DNA from 3 places in the Marinobacterium sp. xm-m-383 genome. Region 2 is predicted to be linked to each of the others. Evidence: predicted binding sites of a transcription regulator. Region 2 holds the regulator's gene; each other region holds the start of a gene.
The links. The regulator sigma-54, encoded in region 2, starts transcription at its own class of promoters, with help from an activator protein. The targets are predictions, from matches to a motif close to TGGCACNNNNNTTGCTNT.
Positions count from the first base shown of each region.

Region 1 (4,905 bases), on a different contig from region 2:
CATAACCCAATCTGGACGTGCACCAGGACGGTCGATTTTGTTGATAACAACGATTGGCTTAAGGCCGCGTGCAAAGGCTTTCTGAGTAACGAAGCGTGTTTGTGGCATTGGACCATCAACTGCATCAACAAGCAGAAGGACCGAGTCAACCATCGACATAACACGCTCTACCTCACCACCGAAATCGGCGTGCCCAGGAGTATCGACGATGTTGATGCGGTAGTCGTTCCAAGTGATGGCGGTGTTTTTGGCAAGGATGGTGATGCCACGCTCTTTCTCTTGGTCGTTTGAGTCCATGACGCGCTCAGCGCCTTCATCACGACGGCCAAGGGTACCTGACTGCTCTAGAAGTTTATCAACTAGGGTGGTTTTGCCATGGTCGACGTGTGCGATGATGGCGATATTGCGAAGATTTTCGATCACGAGGTGAGTCTCATTAATTAAAGATGCGCGGATTATACGCGTCGAGCGTGATCAAGGCGAATTAATAGCCAATAAATTTGGACCATATGAACAATTGTTAGAAGCGAATCTAGTGCAAAATTTTTTGGCTGGAGTATCATATTGGCACACATCGACAGACTAGTAATAGTTTAAAGCACCATTGTGGTGCGTATGTTTTAGGTGTGCATCAAATTGGTGCGTTTATTGTCATTGGTGATTCGTTGCTGATGCGGTAAATCACCGTAAATAAAGACTTTTTTCGAGTTGGCATACTGTTTGCTAGCTCGTTAGGAAGACTGAGCTTGCATGGTGCAGGCTTAAACCCAAGGCTACTAGTCTGGCAATATCTGATAATGGAGAGAGCCATAATGTCTGAACAGACACTAAATCTGATCAAAGAAACTGACGCGAAGTGGATCGACCTTCGCTTTACAGACTCTAAAGGTAAAGAGCAGCACGTAACTATCCCAGTTCACGAAATGGGTGACGACTTCTTCGAAGACGGCAAAATGTTTGATGGCTCATCTATCCAAGGTTGGAAGGGTATTAACGACTCTGACATGATCCTTCGTCCAGATGACTCTTCATCTATCGTTGATCCATTCTCTGAAGATGCAACAGTCATCATCCGTTGTGACATCGTTGAGCCTGCTACAGGTCTTGGTTACGAGCGTGATCCACGTTCTGTTGCTAAGCGTGCAGAAGAGTACCTGAAATCAACAGGTATCGCTGACAGCGCTATGTTCGGTCCAGAGCCAGAGTTCTTCGTATTTGACGAAGTTCACTTCCACTCTGACATGTCTGGTTGTGGCTACACTGTATCTTCTGAAGAAGCTGCATGGTCTTCTAACAGCAAATTCGAAGGCGGTAACACAGGTCACCGTCCACGCGTTAAAGGCGGTTACTTCCCAGTACCACCAGTAGACTCTCTACACGATCTTCGTGCTGCAATGTGTGACGCGATGACAGCGATGGGTCTGCACGTAGAAGTACACCACCACGAAGTAGCAACTGCTGGTCAGTGTGAAATCGGTGTGGCAGGTAACACCCTTGTTAAGAAAGCTGACGAAGTTCAGATTCTTAAGTACGCAGTTCACAACGTTGCTCACGCTTACGGTAAAACAGCTACGTTCATGCCTAAGCCAATCGTTGGTGACAACGGCTCTGGTATGCACGTTCACCAGTCTCTATCTAAAGGCGGTGTTAACATCTTCGCTGGCGACGCATACGCGGGCCTATCTGAAGAAGCTCTTTACTACATCGGCGGTATCATCAAGCACGCTAAAGCGCTTAACGCTCTATGTAACCCAGGTACTAACTCGTACAAGCGTCTTGTTCCAGGCTTCGAAGCACCAGTTATGCTAGCTTACTCAGCTCGTAACCGTTCAGCTTCTATCCGTATCCCATACGTAACTAGCCCTAAAGGCCGTCGTATCGAGACACGCTTCCCTGATCCAATCGCTAACCCATACCTAGCGTTCTCTGCGCTAATGATGGCGGGTCTTGACGGTATCCAGAACAAGATCCACCCTGGCGATGCAGCAGACAAAGACCTTTACGATCTACCAGCTGAAGAAGCTGCTCAGATCCCACAGGTTTGTTCTTCACTAGAAGAAGCTCTGGACGCTCTAGAAGCTGATCACGAGTTCCTAACTCGCGGCGGCGTATTCACTGAAGACATGCTAAACGCTTACATCGAACTTAAGCGTGAAGAGTGTGCTCAAGTGAGCCAGACAACTCACCCAATCGAATACGATCTTTACTACTCAGTTTAAGATCTTATCGATTCAAAAAACCCGGCACCTGCCGGGTTTTTTATGTCCAGGATGGACGGTATCCTGCAGGCGCATGGATGCGCAGGAGCAGGGTATGCCAGGACGAACAGTATCCTGCAGGCGCATGGATGCGCACAAAACACCTCGCACCAAAATGGTGCATAATATCTTCATATATGCCATTCTATTGTGCATGCTAAAACTCAAAAGCCCGTGGTTACTGGGTTTCGCTGAGTTGGCAACCTTTTTGCTTATTAAGTAGAGCTATTAAGGCTTAACGCTAGAGTAGAGCTGTTAAGTCATCAAAACCCTTGGGAATACCTAATGTTCGGATCGCAACAGTACAAATTGATTCTTGAAAACCTCAATACGGCTGTATTGGTACTGGGGCAGAAGTTCGAGTTGAAGTATATGAATCCGGCCGCTGAGGTTCTGTTAGAGGGTAGCTTTAAACGCTTAAAAAATTCACACATCGAGTATCTCTTTATTGGTTCCGAAGAGGAGCTCAAGCTATTAGAGAGTGTCTCTGCGACGGGACAGCATGTCAGTAAACGCGAAGCCGCTCTGATTACCTTTGGTGGTAACGAGTTGATGACGGATTACACCATCTCAAGGTTACCGAATGGGTTTCTACTGATGGAGTTGCACCCACGTGATCGCCTGGTTCGAATTGAGCGTGAAGAGGAGATGTTGAATCGACATGCCACCGCCAAAGTGCTTGTGCGTGGCTTGGCACATGAGATCAAGAACCCGTTGGGCGGGATTCGCGGCTCTGCACAGTTGCTAGAGCGCGAGCTGGATGATGAGGGGCTTAAAGAGTTCACCGGAATTATCATCGATGAAGCGGATCGGTTAAGAAATCTGGTGGATCGTCTGATGGGGCCTTACAAGAAGCCCAACATACACCCGGTGAACATTCACGAGGTGCTCGAGCGTGTGCGTGCTCTGATTGAAGTTGAAAGCGAGCAAGAGATTCAGTTGGTTCGTGACTACGACCCAAGTCTGCCGGAGTTTAACGGCGACAGTGAACAGTTGATCCAAGCGGTTTTAAACATCTGCAGAAATGCGATGCAGGCCCTGAAAGAGTCTGAAACAGCCGCTCCGCAAATCCGTATGAAAACACGAGCGCTCAGACGAATTACGCTGGGCGCAGAGCAGCATCGACTGGTCTGCTGCGTAGAGATTATCGATAACGGTCCGGGCATACCAAAGGATCTTTTAGATTCCGTGTTCTATCCGATGGTGACCGGTCGTGCGGAAGGGTCTGGGTTGGGACTATCGATTGCCCAATCTGTTATTGGTCAGCACCAGGGTTTAATCGAGGTCGCCTCGAAACCCAGTACAACAAATTTTAAAATTTTAATTCCTTTGGAGAGTTGAGATGGCTAAGCCAGCAACCGTTTGGATAGTAGATGATGATCGCTCAATACGTTGGGTTTTAGAGAAAGCGATCTCTGGCAGTGGCTTGGCGACAGAAGTGTTTGAGTCGGGCGATGCGTTGCTGCGTAAAATTAAGCGTGAACAGCCTGATGTGATTATCAGCGATATTCGTATGCCGGGCATTGATGGTCTTGAGATGCTAGAGCAGCTTCAAGCTGATTATGCAGACATTCCGACTATCATCATGACCGCTCACTCAGATTTAGATTCCGCGGTTGCCTCTTATCAAGGTGGTGCCTTTGAGTACTTGCCTAAGCCATTTGATATTGATGAGGCGGTAGCGCTGGTTCAGCGAGCGGTGCAGCACGTTGAAGAGCAGCGTCAACAAACCGAAGTGATTGTTGAAGATGATACACCTGAGATCATTGGTGAGGCGCCGGCTATGCAGGAGGTGTTCCGTGCCATTGGTCGTCTGTCTCATTCCCCGATTACTGTATTGATCAATGGTGAGTCTGGTACAGGTAAAGAGCTGGTGGCCCATGCTCTGCATCGCCACAGTCCGCGTGCGGGTAATGAGTTTATTCCATTGAACATGGCGGCTATTCCACATGACTTGATTGAGTCTGAACTGTTCGGGCATGAAAAGGGTGCCTTTACCGGAGCTCAAGCTTCGCGCCGTGGCCGTTTTGAACAGGCCGATGGTGGCACACTGTTCCTTGATGAGATCGGCGATATGCCTGCGGATACTCAAACTCGACTCTTGCGTGTTCTTGCTGACGGTGAGTTCTACCGTGTCGGTGGTCATACACCGGTTAAAGTTGATGTTCGAATCATTGCAGCTACCCACCAAAATCTCGAAAACCTCGTTAAAGAGGGCAAGTTTCGTGAGGATCTGTTCCACCGTCTAAACGTGATTCGAGTTCACATCCCCTCGTTAAATGAGCGTCGTGAAGATATTCCTCGTCTCGCTCGCCACTTTTTGTCACGTTCGGCGAAAGAGCTGGGCGTTGAGACTAAGATTCTTAAGCCGGAAACAGAGCGTTTTCTGCGCGATCTGACTTGGCCAGGTAATGTGCGACAGCTGGAAAACACCTGTCGCTGGATTACCGTGATGGCGTCTGGTCGAGAGGTTCTTGTCTCTGATTTACCACCAGAGCTTCTAGAGTCCTCAAATGAACGCCCTGTTGTTCATGGTAATTGGGAACAAGCACTGCGTGGCTGGGCTGATCAGCGTCTCTTTGAAGGGGAGAGGGGCATCCTCAAAGAGGCTGAACGTCAGTTTGAGCAGGTGTTGATAGAGACTGCG
Region 1 covers NZ_WBYT01000008.1:30,278-35,182, reverse strand. Annotated here, with positions in the region: gene typA (translational GTPase TypA) at 1-423, opposite strand, end outside; gene glnA (glutamate--ammonia ligase) at 813-2,219, shown strand; gene glnL (nitrogen regulation protein NR(II)) at 2,544-3,599, shown strand; gene glnG (nitrogen regulation protein NR(I)) at 3,601-4,905, shown strand, end outside.
Region 1: glnL (nitrogen regulation protein NR(II)) is a predicted target of sigma-54. The motif match lies at 2,456-2,473, and genes of this name have one in related genera.

Region 2 (4,905 bases):
TATTGAGCATGTAGCGAATCTGTTTAAGATTGTCTGACTGAAGGGCTTCGCTTAACGTATCTAGAGCGATCGGTGCTTCGTCCGTACTCATGCAGCCCTCCTTTACGAGTAGGTTAGTCTCTACTCATCTTCGTCAAAACGGTTATTTATGATCTCAATCACAGCATCCATCGCGGCGGATTCATCCGCGCCATCCGTTTGTATGATTAGATCTGTTCCTTGGGATGCAGCCAACATCATAATGGCCATAATGCTTTTAGCATCGACTGTTTTGCCATCTTTTGTGATTTTGATGTCACAACCAAACTTACCTGTTACGCCAATAAGTTTAGCCGCTGCACGCGCGTGTAGTCCCAATTTGTTGATTATAGTAACGTTTTTTTCAATCATTGCGAAACTTATTCTGATAATTCTCGATGGCGTACTTGGATGTTATCCATTCTGTCAGCAAAGCGAGATGCAAGGCTCTCAGCAATATATACAGAGCGATGTTGGCCTCCCGTGCAACCAATACCTACAGTAACATAGCTTCGATTATTGGTTTTGAATTGGGGAATCCACTTCACAATGAACTGCTCTATATCATTAATCATTTCATTCACTTCATCGGAAGCGTTGAGAAATTTTTTAACCGGTTCATCTTTCCCAGAGAGAGGGCGCAACTCTACAAACCAGTAGGGGTTAGGAAGCACCCTGACGTCAAAGCTGAAATCAACATCTAATGGAACGCCGTGCTTGAAGCCAAAGGATTCAAACTGCAAAGAGAGCGCTTGCTCTTTACGCTGTGCTACCCTCAATTTAATGGTGTCACGCAGTTCATAGAGTGAAAGCCGAGTGGTATCAACTCTCATGTCTGCAGAACTTGCAATGGGCTCAAGCAGATCTCGTTCTAAGGCTATTGCCTCTTCCAGTCCAATATCTTGGTTGCTCAGCGGGTGTTTTCTTCGAGTGGCGCTGTATCGTTTCAATAGGGTCGCTTCTGATGCGTCAAGATACGTGATCTCGATGCCTATGTCTTCTCTAACCCTCAAGGATTCCATGATCTCTGGGAAGGCTTTTAGGTCGGTATGCTGGTTGCGGGCATCAATGCTCACAGCAATCAGGGGTGCGTTATTCTGGTCGTTAAGCATCTGCTCGACCAACGCTGGCAATAGCGTCGCTGGTAGGTTGTCTATGCAATAGAACCCAACATCTTCAAGTGCTTGCAAGGCGGTACTCTTCCCTGAACCACTGCGACCCGAGATAACAACGACTCTCATGATTAGACCTTTGATAGCTCAGTTGCTTTATTGAGTAGGGCCTCAGAATTCGTGCAGTCTCTGAGTGAATTAAGGGCTTCGGGCTTGCTGAACAGCTCGGCTAAACCAGCCAGTGTCTTAAGGTGCTCATCATTTCCATCATCGGGCACGATCAGTGCGCAGACAAGATCGACCGGCGCTGAATCGATTGAATCAAAATCGACACCGCCATCGAGTGTGATTAAGCAGGCGGATGCTGTTGAACAGCCCGGAATTCGACAGTGGGGTATACCCACGCCAGAGCCAATTCCTGTACTGCCTAATCGTTCACGATTAAGAAGGCCTGTAAAAATTTCATCTTCTGTTACGCCATCAACTGAAGAGGCCAGCTTTTCGCTGGCCACTTGAAGAAGGCGTTTTTTACTGGCGACTGACTCCCGGCAGGCGGTTGTTTCAGTCGTCAGTAGGTCACCTAGTTGCATGTTGTCGTTCGTTTATTTGTGAGATTTCATTTTTTCTTTATGCTTGATGATTTGGCGATCAAGCTTATCCACTAAGCCATCAATCGCTGCATACATGTCATCATGCTCATCAGAAGCGACCACTTGGCCACCGGCTAAGTGAATATCAGCCTCGGCTTTTTTACCCTGCTTTTCGACACTGAGAGTAACTTGTACATTCTGAATGTTGTCGAAGTGACGTTCTAGCTTATCGAACTTGTTACGTACGTATTCACTTAGAGCTTCAGTCAGGTCTACGTGATGACCAGTAATATTTATCTGCATATGACTTCTCCTCGTCTTAGGCGGAGTGAAAAAATGAGGCCGCCTACCTCAATTAAACCAAACGCTTTCTCTCATTTGAAGGTGGAATGTTGAGAACTTCGCGATATTTAGCAATGGTTCGTCTTGCAACATTCACCCCCTCTTCATCTAGTAGTGTAGCAAGCTTACTGTCACTTAGTGGCTTGCGAGGGTCTTCTTCTGAAATTAATTTTTTAATGATTGCTCGAATCGCAGTTGATGATGCACCACTGCCGTCACTGGTAGCCACCTGACTCGAAAAGAAATATTTCAATTCAAAGACACCGCGCGGGGTGTGCATGTATTTTCGAGTTGTAACACGGGAGATGGTGGATTCATGTAGATCAACGGCTTCAGCAATGTCGTGAAGAATAAGAGGCTTCATCGCCTGTTCACCCTGTTCAAGAAAACCGATCTGTCTGGAAACGATCTCCGTTGAGACCTTTAAGAGGGTCTCGTTGCGGCTTTGTAAACTCTTTATGAACCAGCGTGCATCCTGGAGATGGTCTTTTAAAAATTGGTTCTCCGCGGAGTTGTCTGCACGTTTAATCATGCCTGAGTAGACATCATTGATACGTAACTCAGGAACTACGTCGTTATTTAAAGTGAGTGTCCACTCCCCAGCGCGTTTACGCACGATCACGTCCGGTACGATGTAATCAGTATCACCCAGATCTAAAGAGTCTCCTGGTGTTGGGTTAAGTGATTGAATCAACCTAACCACCTCTGACAGTTGCTCCTCTTTGAGCCTCATACGGCGCATCAAAGATTTAAAATCTCGACTGCCCAACAGGTTTAAATAGTCGGTCGCTAGGCGCAGTGACTCTGCGCGCCAAGGTGTCTCTATGGGTAGCTGTCTTAACTGGATTTTCAAACACTCTGCAAGATCACGGGCACCGACACCGGGTGGGTCAAACTGTTGAATGCGGTGAAGTACTGTCTCCACCTCATCTATTTCCACTTCAAAAAAGAGTTCAGGTAGTTCCTCTTGGCAGTTAAGAAGAATGTCCTGCAGATCGGTGATCAGATAGCCACGATCATCGATAGAGTCGATAATCATCTCAGCAATGTATCGATCAACATCGCTGAAATTAACCAGATTCAGTTGCCAGTTAAGGTGGTCTTGGATGGTTTCAACCGCAGCGTCATTATCACCTGGCATCCAATCATCATCACGATTGGAATTTGAAGAGCTTTGGTAAGTATCGTCCCATTGACTGTCGGTTGAAAGCTGTTCAGGGATGTCATCAGTAGACCAGCTATCTTCCGGCTGAGACGATTCGAACGTCTCTTCGATCTCTGAATTAGATTGGGTCTCATCTAAGGTTGATGACTCTTTTTGCTCAATGCTTTGAGAGTTCTCTTCACTCTGATCTTCTTCATCGGCTACCTCCAGTAGTGGGTTACTATCGAGTGCCTCTTGAATCTCTGTCTGTAGCTCTAAGGAGGAGAGTTGCAGCAATTTGATCGCTTGCTGCAATTGTGGGGTCATGGACAGGTTCTGTCCGACTTTGAGCTGTAAAGAGTGCTTCATTAAAATGATAATTACTTAAAAGTGTGAGAGTTACAAGCGAAAATCATTGCCCAGATAAGCCTCTTTAACGGCTTGATTCATCATGATCTGCTCAGGCTCACCCTCTGCAAGAATGTTACCCTCACTAACGATGTAAGCCCGTTCGCAAATGTCGAGAGTCTCTCTGACATTGTGATCTGTTATCAGGACGCCAATACCTCGATCTTTAAGGTGTCTGATGGTCTGTTTGATGTCGCTGACAGAGATGGGGTCTACACCAGCAAAAGGCTCGTCCAGTAGGATGAAGTCAGGATCGTTTGCTAGGGCTCTTGCAATCTCAACTCGGCGTCTTTCACCTCCGGATAGGACCATCCCTTTGGACTCTTTGATGTGAGTGATATGAAACTCTTCAAGCAGTGACTGAGCTTTCTCGTGTTGTTGATCTTTGGTCAGGTCTTTTCTCTGCTCCAGTATGGCCATCAGATTGTCGTAGACACTCAGCTTTCTGAATACAGAGGCCTCTTGCGGAAGATAGCCTAAGCCGCGTTTTGCGCGCTCATGAATAGGCATTCTAGTGACGTCGTCGCCATTGAGACGAATGTTGCCTCGATCCGCTCTGACCAGACCTACAATCATATAGAAGCAGGTTGTCTTACCCGCTCCGTTGGGCCCAAGCAATCCTATAATCTCACCGGGCTCAACAGTGACGGACACATCTTCAATAACAGAGCGTCCTTTGTAGCTTTTGGCTAGGTGGAGGGCTTCGAGTGAACTCATGGTTAATTATCTTTTTTAGGCTGAAGAACCATTTTGACACGCTGGCTTCCGCTCTCACTGCTAAAGGCTTTTACTTTAGAGTTCGCCATGTCGTAATTAATTTTAGCCCCAGTGAACTCGTCACCACCCTGAGTCACTCTAGCGTTCCCCGTAATTAACAGCAGTTGAGAGCTTACTGTGTAATCCAGAGTTGAACCGGTTGCATAGGTAATCTCTTGGTCCAGTTGAGGGCGTTGTTCGAAGTAGGCTGGAGCACCTTTTGAGATGATCTGATTGATGGTGTCATCATTACCACGTAACAGATCGACGGTTTCACCTTTAAGCACCATTGATCCCTGGGTGATGATGACGTTGCCTGTGTATCGAGTGACTCCTTTGGCCTCATCAATATTAGCTGAGTCTGCCTCAACGTAGATAGGCTCGTCTCTATCGGTTGGCAGCGCTAAAGCTGATCCACTAAGAACAACTGTAAAGGCTAGAAATAGGTTACTGGTCAGTGCTCGAAGCGACATAGGCCCCCCTCACGGTTGAATGAAGATCTAAGGTGTTTAATTCCGTATTCAGTGTCATGCCA
Region 2 covers NZ_WBYT01000003.1:106,119-111,023, reverse strand. Annotated here, with positions in the region: gene mgtE (magnesium transporter) at 1-91, opposite strand, end outside; gene XMM383_RS06180 (HPr family phosphocarrier protein) at 121-390, opposite strand; gene rapZ (RNase adapter RapZ) at 399-1,259, opposite strand; gene XMM383_RS06170 (PTS sugar transporter subunit IIA) at 1,262-1,720, opposite strand; gene hpf (ribosome hibernation-promoting factor, HPF/YfiA family) at 1,733-2,023, opposite strand; gene XMM383_RS06160 (RNA polymerase factor sigma-54) at 2,076-3,575, opposite strand; gene lptB (LPS export ABC transporter ATP-binding protein) at 3,606-4,331, opposite strand; gene lptA (lipopolysaccharide transport periplasmic protein LptA) at 4,334-4,843, opposite strand; gene lptC (LPS export ABC transporter periplasmic protein LptC) at 4,818-4,905, opposite strand, start outside.

Region 3 (4,905 bases), on a different contig from region 2:
CACTGCCTGTTAGCTCAGAGTTGAGCTTGCCCTGCCGATCATACTGTCGCTGCTGACACTGACTAACTCGCTTACGAACTGCGTCAGAGCACTCCTCATGCGATTCGCCCAGTAATAGCTCCTCTGTGGGCACCGCACTCAAAGCCAGACGCATATCAAATCGATCCAACAATGGGCCAGAGACTCGACCCTGATATCGATCGATTAGAGCCTGAGAACACTGACATCGCTCAGTCCCATCAGCGTAGTAACCGCAGGGGCAAGGATTCATCGCCGCCATCAAAGAGAAACGCGCAGGGTAGGTCAGCGTGCCCGCCACTCTAGAAATACTGACCTCACCGGTTTCAAGCGGCTCTCGCAGAACTTCCAGAACAGAACGGGGAAATTCTGGCAGCTCATCCAGAAATAGAACCCCTTGATGCGCCAGTGAGATCTCACCCGGCCTAGGGGAAGATCCACCCCCCACCATCGCCCGTGATGATGCACTGTGGTGCGGTGCTCTGTAGGGTCGTTCACCCCGAAACAATCGCTCGACCGGCAAACCCGAGACCGAATAGATACTGGCCGTTTCGATACAACTGGATTGCGAAAGTGGCGGTAGGATCGATGGCAGTGCTTGGGCCAACATACTTTTACCACTGCCCGGAGGACCGCTCAAAAGCAGGTTATGCATTCCACTGGCGGCCACTTCCAAGGCACGACGGGCCATCGGTTGTCCCCGAACTTCTGAAAGATCTACGGGGTAACTCGGCGGATAATGAACTGGGGGTTGAGGGTCTATTTCAGGTAGCTTTTCAGCACTCAACGCCTGACATAGATCGTACAGCGTCTTAGCTGAAAGTTGTTGCTTAGCACCCGCGAGAGAGGCTTCTTGGCTATTATCGGGGGCAATAACAATCAGTGAATCCGCTTCAGCACAGGCATAGGCGGCCGGAAATAGGCCTCTAATAGGGTGCAGTTTGCCGTCCAAGCCCAATTCTGAGTAGAGCTCTGCCTGCTGCAGGTGAGTTGTTTTAAGCTGATTGGATGCCAACAGAATGCCAAGCGCAATGGCTAGGTCATAGCGTCCGCCCTCTTTGGGGAGATCGGCCGGTGATAAGTTAACGGTGATTCGTCGTTGCGGGTATTCAAAGCCGGCGTTTAACAGTGCACTGCGCACACGCTCGCGGCTTTCACGCACCGCGGTCTCTGCCATACCCACAATTGCAAAGGAGGGTAAGCCTCCTGAAAGGTGCACTTCAACGCGAACGCGAGGTGCCTCGATACCGAGCTGAGCTCGGCTATAAAGAGTTGCCAATGCCATGACGCCATCCTTGGGTCCTGCAGTTGGCCTAGCGTTGCTTTAGGACTCTTTTGACTCCAACTCAGCAACCATCGCTTCCAACTGCTCTAATTTTTCTCGAGTTCGCTGAAGTACAGCGGCCTGAGCGTCAAACTCCTCCCGAGTGACTAAATCCAGTTTAGCAAAACTTGATTGAAGTACAGTTTTAATTTGCTGCTGCATCGCCTCCTGACCTGGAAGTGATGAGTTACCCTGAAGGAATTGGGTCATCGTCTGACTTAGGTTTTCAAACATCTTAGGATCAAGCATCTCAGCCCCCTTTAACATCGATATGCGTCTCAATAGATGCACTATACCAGAACCCTTTTAAGACAAGCGTCTATGATGACTATTTTAGCCTCAATATGGCGCACCAAAGTAGTGCATGCACTTTTGTGGTGCATACTGGCGTGCACTATAAAGGTTGATAAAACGGTAAAGAGACCCATGAAAAATTTATAAGTCAATGTTTTATAAGTTATTTTTAAAAGTTGGCACAAGTTTCGCAAATAGAGTTCACAGGAAAAAATTAATCCTCCCTTTTCACATTAAGGAGAAATCTGATGAAACTAGTGTCAGCCGTAATTAAGCCATTCAAGCTTGACGACGTGCGCGAAGCGCTATCAGAGATCGGTGTACAAGGTATCACCGTGACTGAAGTTAAAGGCTTTGGCCGTCAAAAAGGCCACACCGAACTCTACCGTGGTGCAGAGTATGTTGTGGACTTCCTACCTAAAGTTCGCCTAGACGCTGCTGTCTCTGATGAGATCGTAGATCAGGTTATCGAAGCGATCACCAATGCTGCGCAAACCGGCAAAATTGGCGACGGTAAGATTTTTGTTTCAGCGCTTGAACAAGTGGTTCGCATCCGTACCGGTGAGACCGGCGACGAAGCTCTATAACGTTTTGATTTTTGGCCTTATTGGAGGGCATAACAATGGAAGAACTTTTGAATACAACAGCTGGTGATGTTACCCAGCTGAAGTACGCACTCGATACCTTCTACTTCTTGGTGTGTGGTGCGCTGGTTATGTGGATGGCGGCAGGCTTCTCAATGCTAGAAGCAGGTCTTGTTCGTTCTAAGAACACCACTGAAATTCTAACTAAGAACATCGCGCTATTCGCGATCTCTTGCATCATGTACTTCGTTTGCGGTTACGCGATCATGTACGGCGGTGACTACTTCCTATCTAGCATCACGGGTGACGGTGTTGCCGATGAGTGGACCTACGCGCCATCAGCTGACTTCTTCTTCCAGGTGGTATTCGTTGCAACAGCAATGTCTATCGTATCGGGTGCAGTGGCTGAACGTATGAAACTATGGGCGTTCCTAGCGTTCGCGGTTGTGATGACAGGCTTCATCTACCCAATGGAAGGTTCTTGGACTTGGGGCGGCAACGCTGTATTCGGCATGTACACTCTAGGTGATCTTGGTTTCTCTGACTTCGCGGGTTCAGGTATCGTCCACATGGCAGGTGCTGCAGCAGCACTAGCAGGTGTCCTAATGCTTGGCGCACGTAAAGGCAAATACGGTAAGAACGGTGAGATCAATGCGATCCCTGGTGCTAACCTACCAATGGCAACACTGGGCACATTCATCCTTTGGATGGGTTGGTTCGGCTTCAACGGTGGTTCGGTTCTAGCAACGTCTGACGTTGAGAACTCAAACGCAGTTGCCGTTGTCTTCATGAACACTAACGCAGCTGCGGCTGGCGGTGTAGTAGCAGCACTAATCACAGCGCGTCTACTGTTCGGCAAAGCGGACCTTACAATGGCACTTAACGGTGCACTAGCAGGTCTAGTAGCGATCACAGCAGAGCCTTCAACCCCTTCTGCACTACAAGCTCACATCTTCGGTGCGATCGGTGGTGTTCTGGTTGTCTTCTCTATCCTAACGCTGGATAAACTAAAAATTGACGATCCTGTCGGTGCGATCTCTGTACACGGTGTTGTAGGTCTTCTTGGTCTACTACTGGTACCAGTAACTAACGACGGTTCTACTTTCTCTGGCCAGATCATCGGCGCCCTAACAATCTTCGTATGGGTATTCGTTGTCAGCCTAGTGGTTTGGGGCATCATCAAAGCTGTGATGGGCATCCGAGTGACTGAAGAGGAAGAGTACGAAGGTGTCGATATCTCTGAATGTGGTATGGAAGCCTACCCAGAGTTCGTCACTTCACGTAAGTAATAGGAAACTCAGTTTCTGTTGAAACCCGGGGTGTAGCGATACACCCCTCTTCTCAGCCCTACCCCCAGGTAGGGTTTTTTTCGTTTCTGGACAAACAGGTTGATCAGGAAACTTGAAGGTTAAACCATCCATGTACATAATGGATGAAAATTTACAGCGAATTGGGACAGTTTTGCCTGCCCAGTTCAACAAGGAGAAACTATGAAACTGGTATCGGCAGTTATCAAACCGTTCAAACTGGATGATGTGCGCGAAGCGCTGTCTGACATTGGTATCCAAGGTGTTACAGTGACTGAAGTTAAAGGCTTCGGTCGTCAGAAAGGTCACACAGAACTTTACCGTGGTGCCGAGTACGTAGTGGACTTCCTTCCTAAGGTAAAAATTGAAGTCGCGATCGACGACGACATGCTAGATCAAGTCATTGAAGCGATCAGCTCTACGGCCAATACTGGCAAGATCGGTGATGGTAAAATCTTCGTTATGCCAGTTGAGCAAGTGGTACGTATTCGTACTGGCGAGACGGGTTCAGAAGCGCTTTAAGCTTCGATCCATTTCAAAAATGCCGCTACCGATCAGTTCGCTAGCGGCATTTTTATATCTACTTGAAGCCCCGTTGGCGCGAGGTTTTGGAACTGAACCTCCCCACCGACGCGTTCAGTCGCTCGAGTCACGATACTCAAACCCAAACCGTAACCGCCTGAGTTGGCCCCACGTCTAAATGGCTGCCCAATCGAATCTAGAATCGATTCTGGTAATCCGGGTCCATTATCAACCACTCGAATCGTTAGCCTGCCGTTATCAGTAGCGACAGATACCTTAATCAACGTACCCTGTGGCGTGTGATTGATGGCGTTATTCAACAGATTGCTGACGACTCGACTCAGTGGTTCACTCCGAATGGTTGCTCCATCAGTGACATCAAGTGATAGGTCGAATTGATGCTGTGGGCCGCTGACACGGGCGTCCTGCACCAGATCCCGACACAGCAGTGCCAGATCCAAAATTGGTGCAGTCGCTTCGGCATCTCGAGCTCGGGCCAGTGTGAGTATTTCAGAGATTAAACCGTCTAATTTAACGCACTCTTTATTAATGCGTTGCAGGGTACGATCATCCTCACCCCACTTCTGCTCTGCCAAACCTGCTGCCGCCTGAAGACGGGCTAAAGGTGCTCGTAGCTCATGAGAGACATCCTGCAGAAGATGCCGTTGGCTATCGAGCGTCTGCTCAACGTAATCAACCATCTGGTTAAACTCACGTGCCAGCTGGCCCAGCTCATCGCCTCGTTTGACGAGCTTACCCTCGGCTCGACTGCTTAAATTACCCTGTTGATGAAGGCGGCGAACAAACCCCTTCAAGTCGTTAATCGGTCTGACGACTAACCACGTGACCAGAAGGC
Region 3 covers NZ_WBYT01000002.1:209,897-214,801, reverse strand. Annotated here, with positions in the region: gene XMM383_RS04695 (YifB family Mg chelatase-like AAA ATPase) at 1-1,303, opposite strand, end outside; gene XMM383_RS04690 (accessory factor UbiK family protein) at 1,343-1,591, opposite strand; gene glnK (P-II family nitrogen regulator) at 1,885-2,223, shown strand; gene XMM383_RS04680 (ammonium transporter) at 2,259-3,509, shown strand; gene glnK (P-II family nitrogen regulator) at 3,711-4,049, shown strand; gene XMM383_RS04670 (HAMP domain-containing sensor histidine kinase) at 4,082-4,905, opposite strand, start outside.
Region 3: glnK (P-II family nitrogen regulator) is a predicted target of sigma-54. The motif match lies at 1,814-1,831, and genes of this name have one in related genera.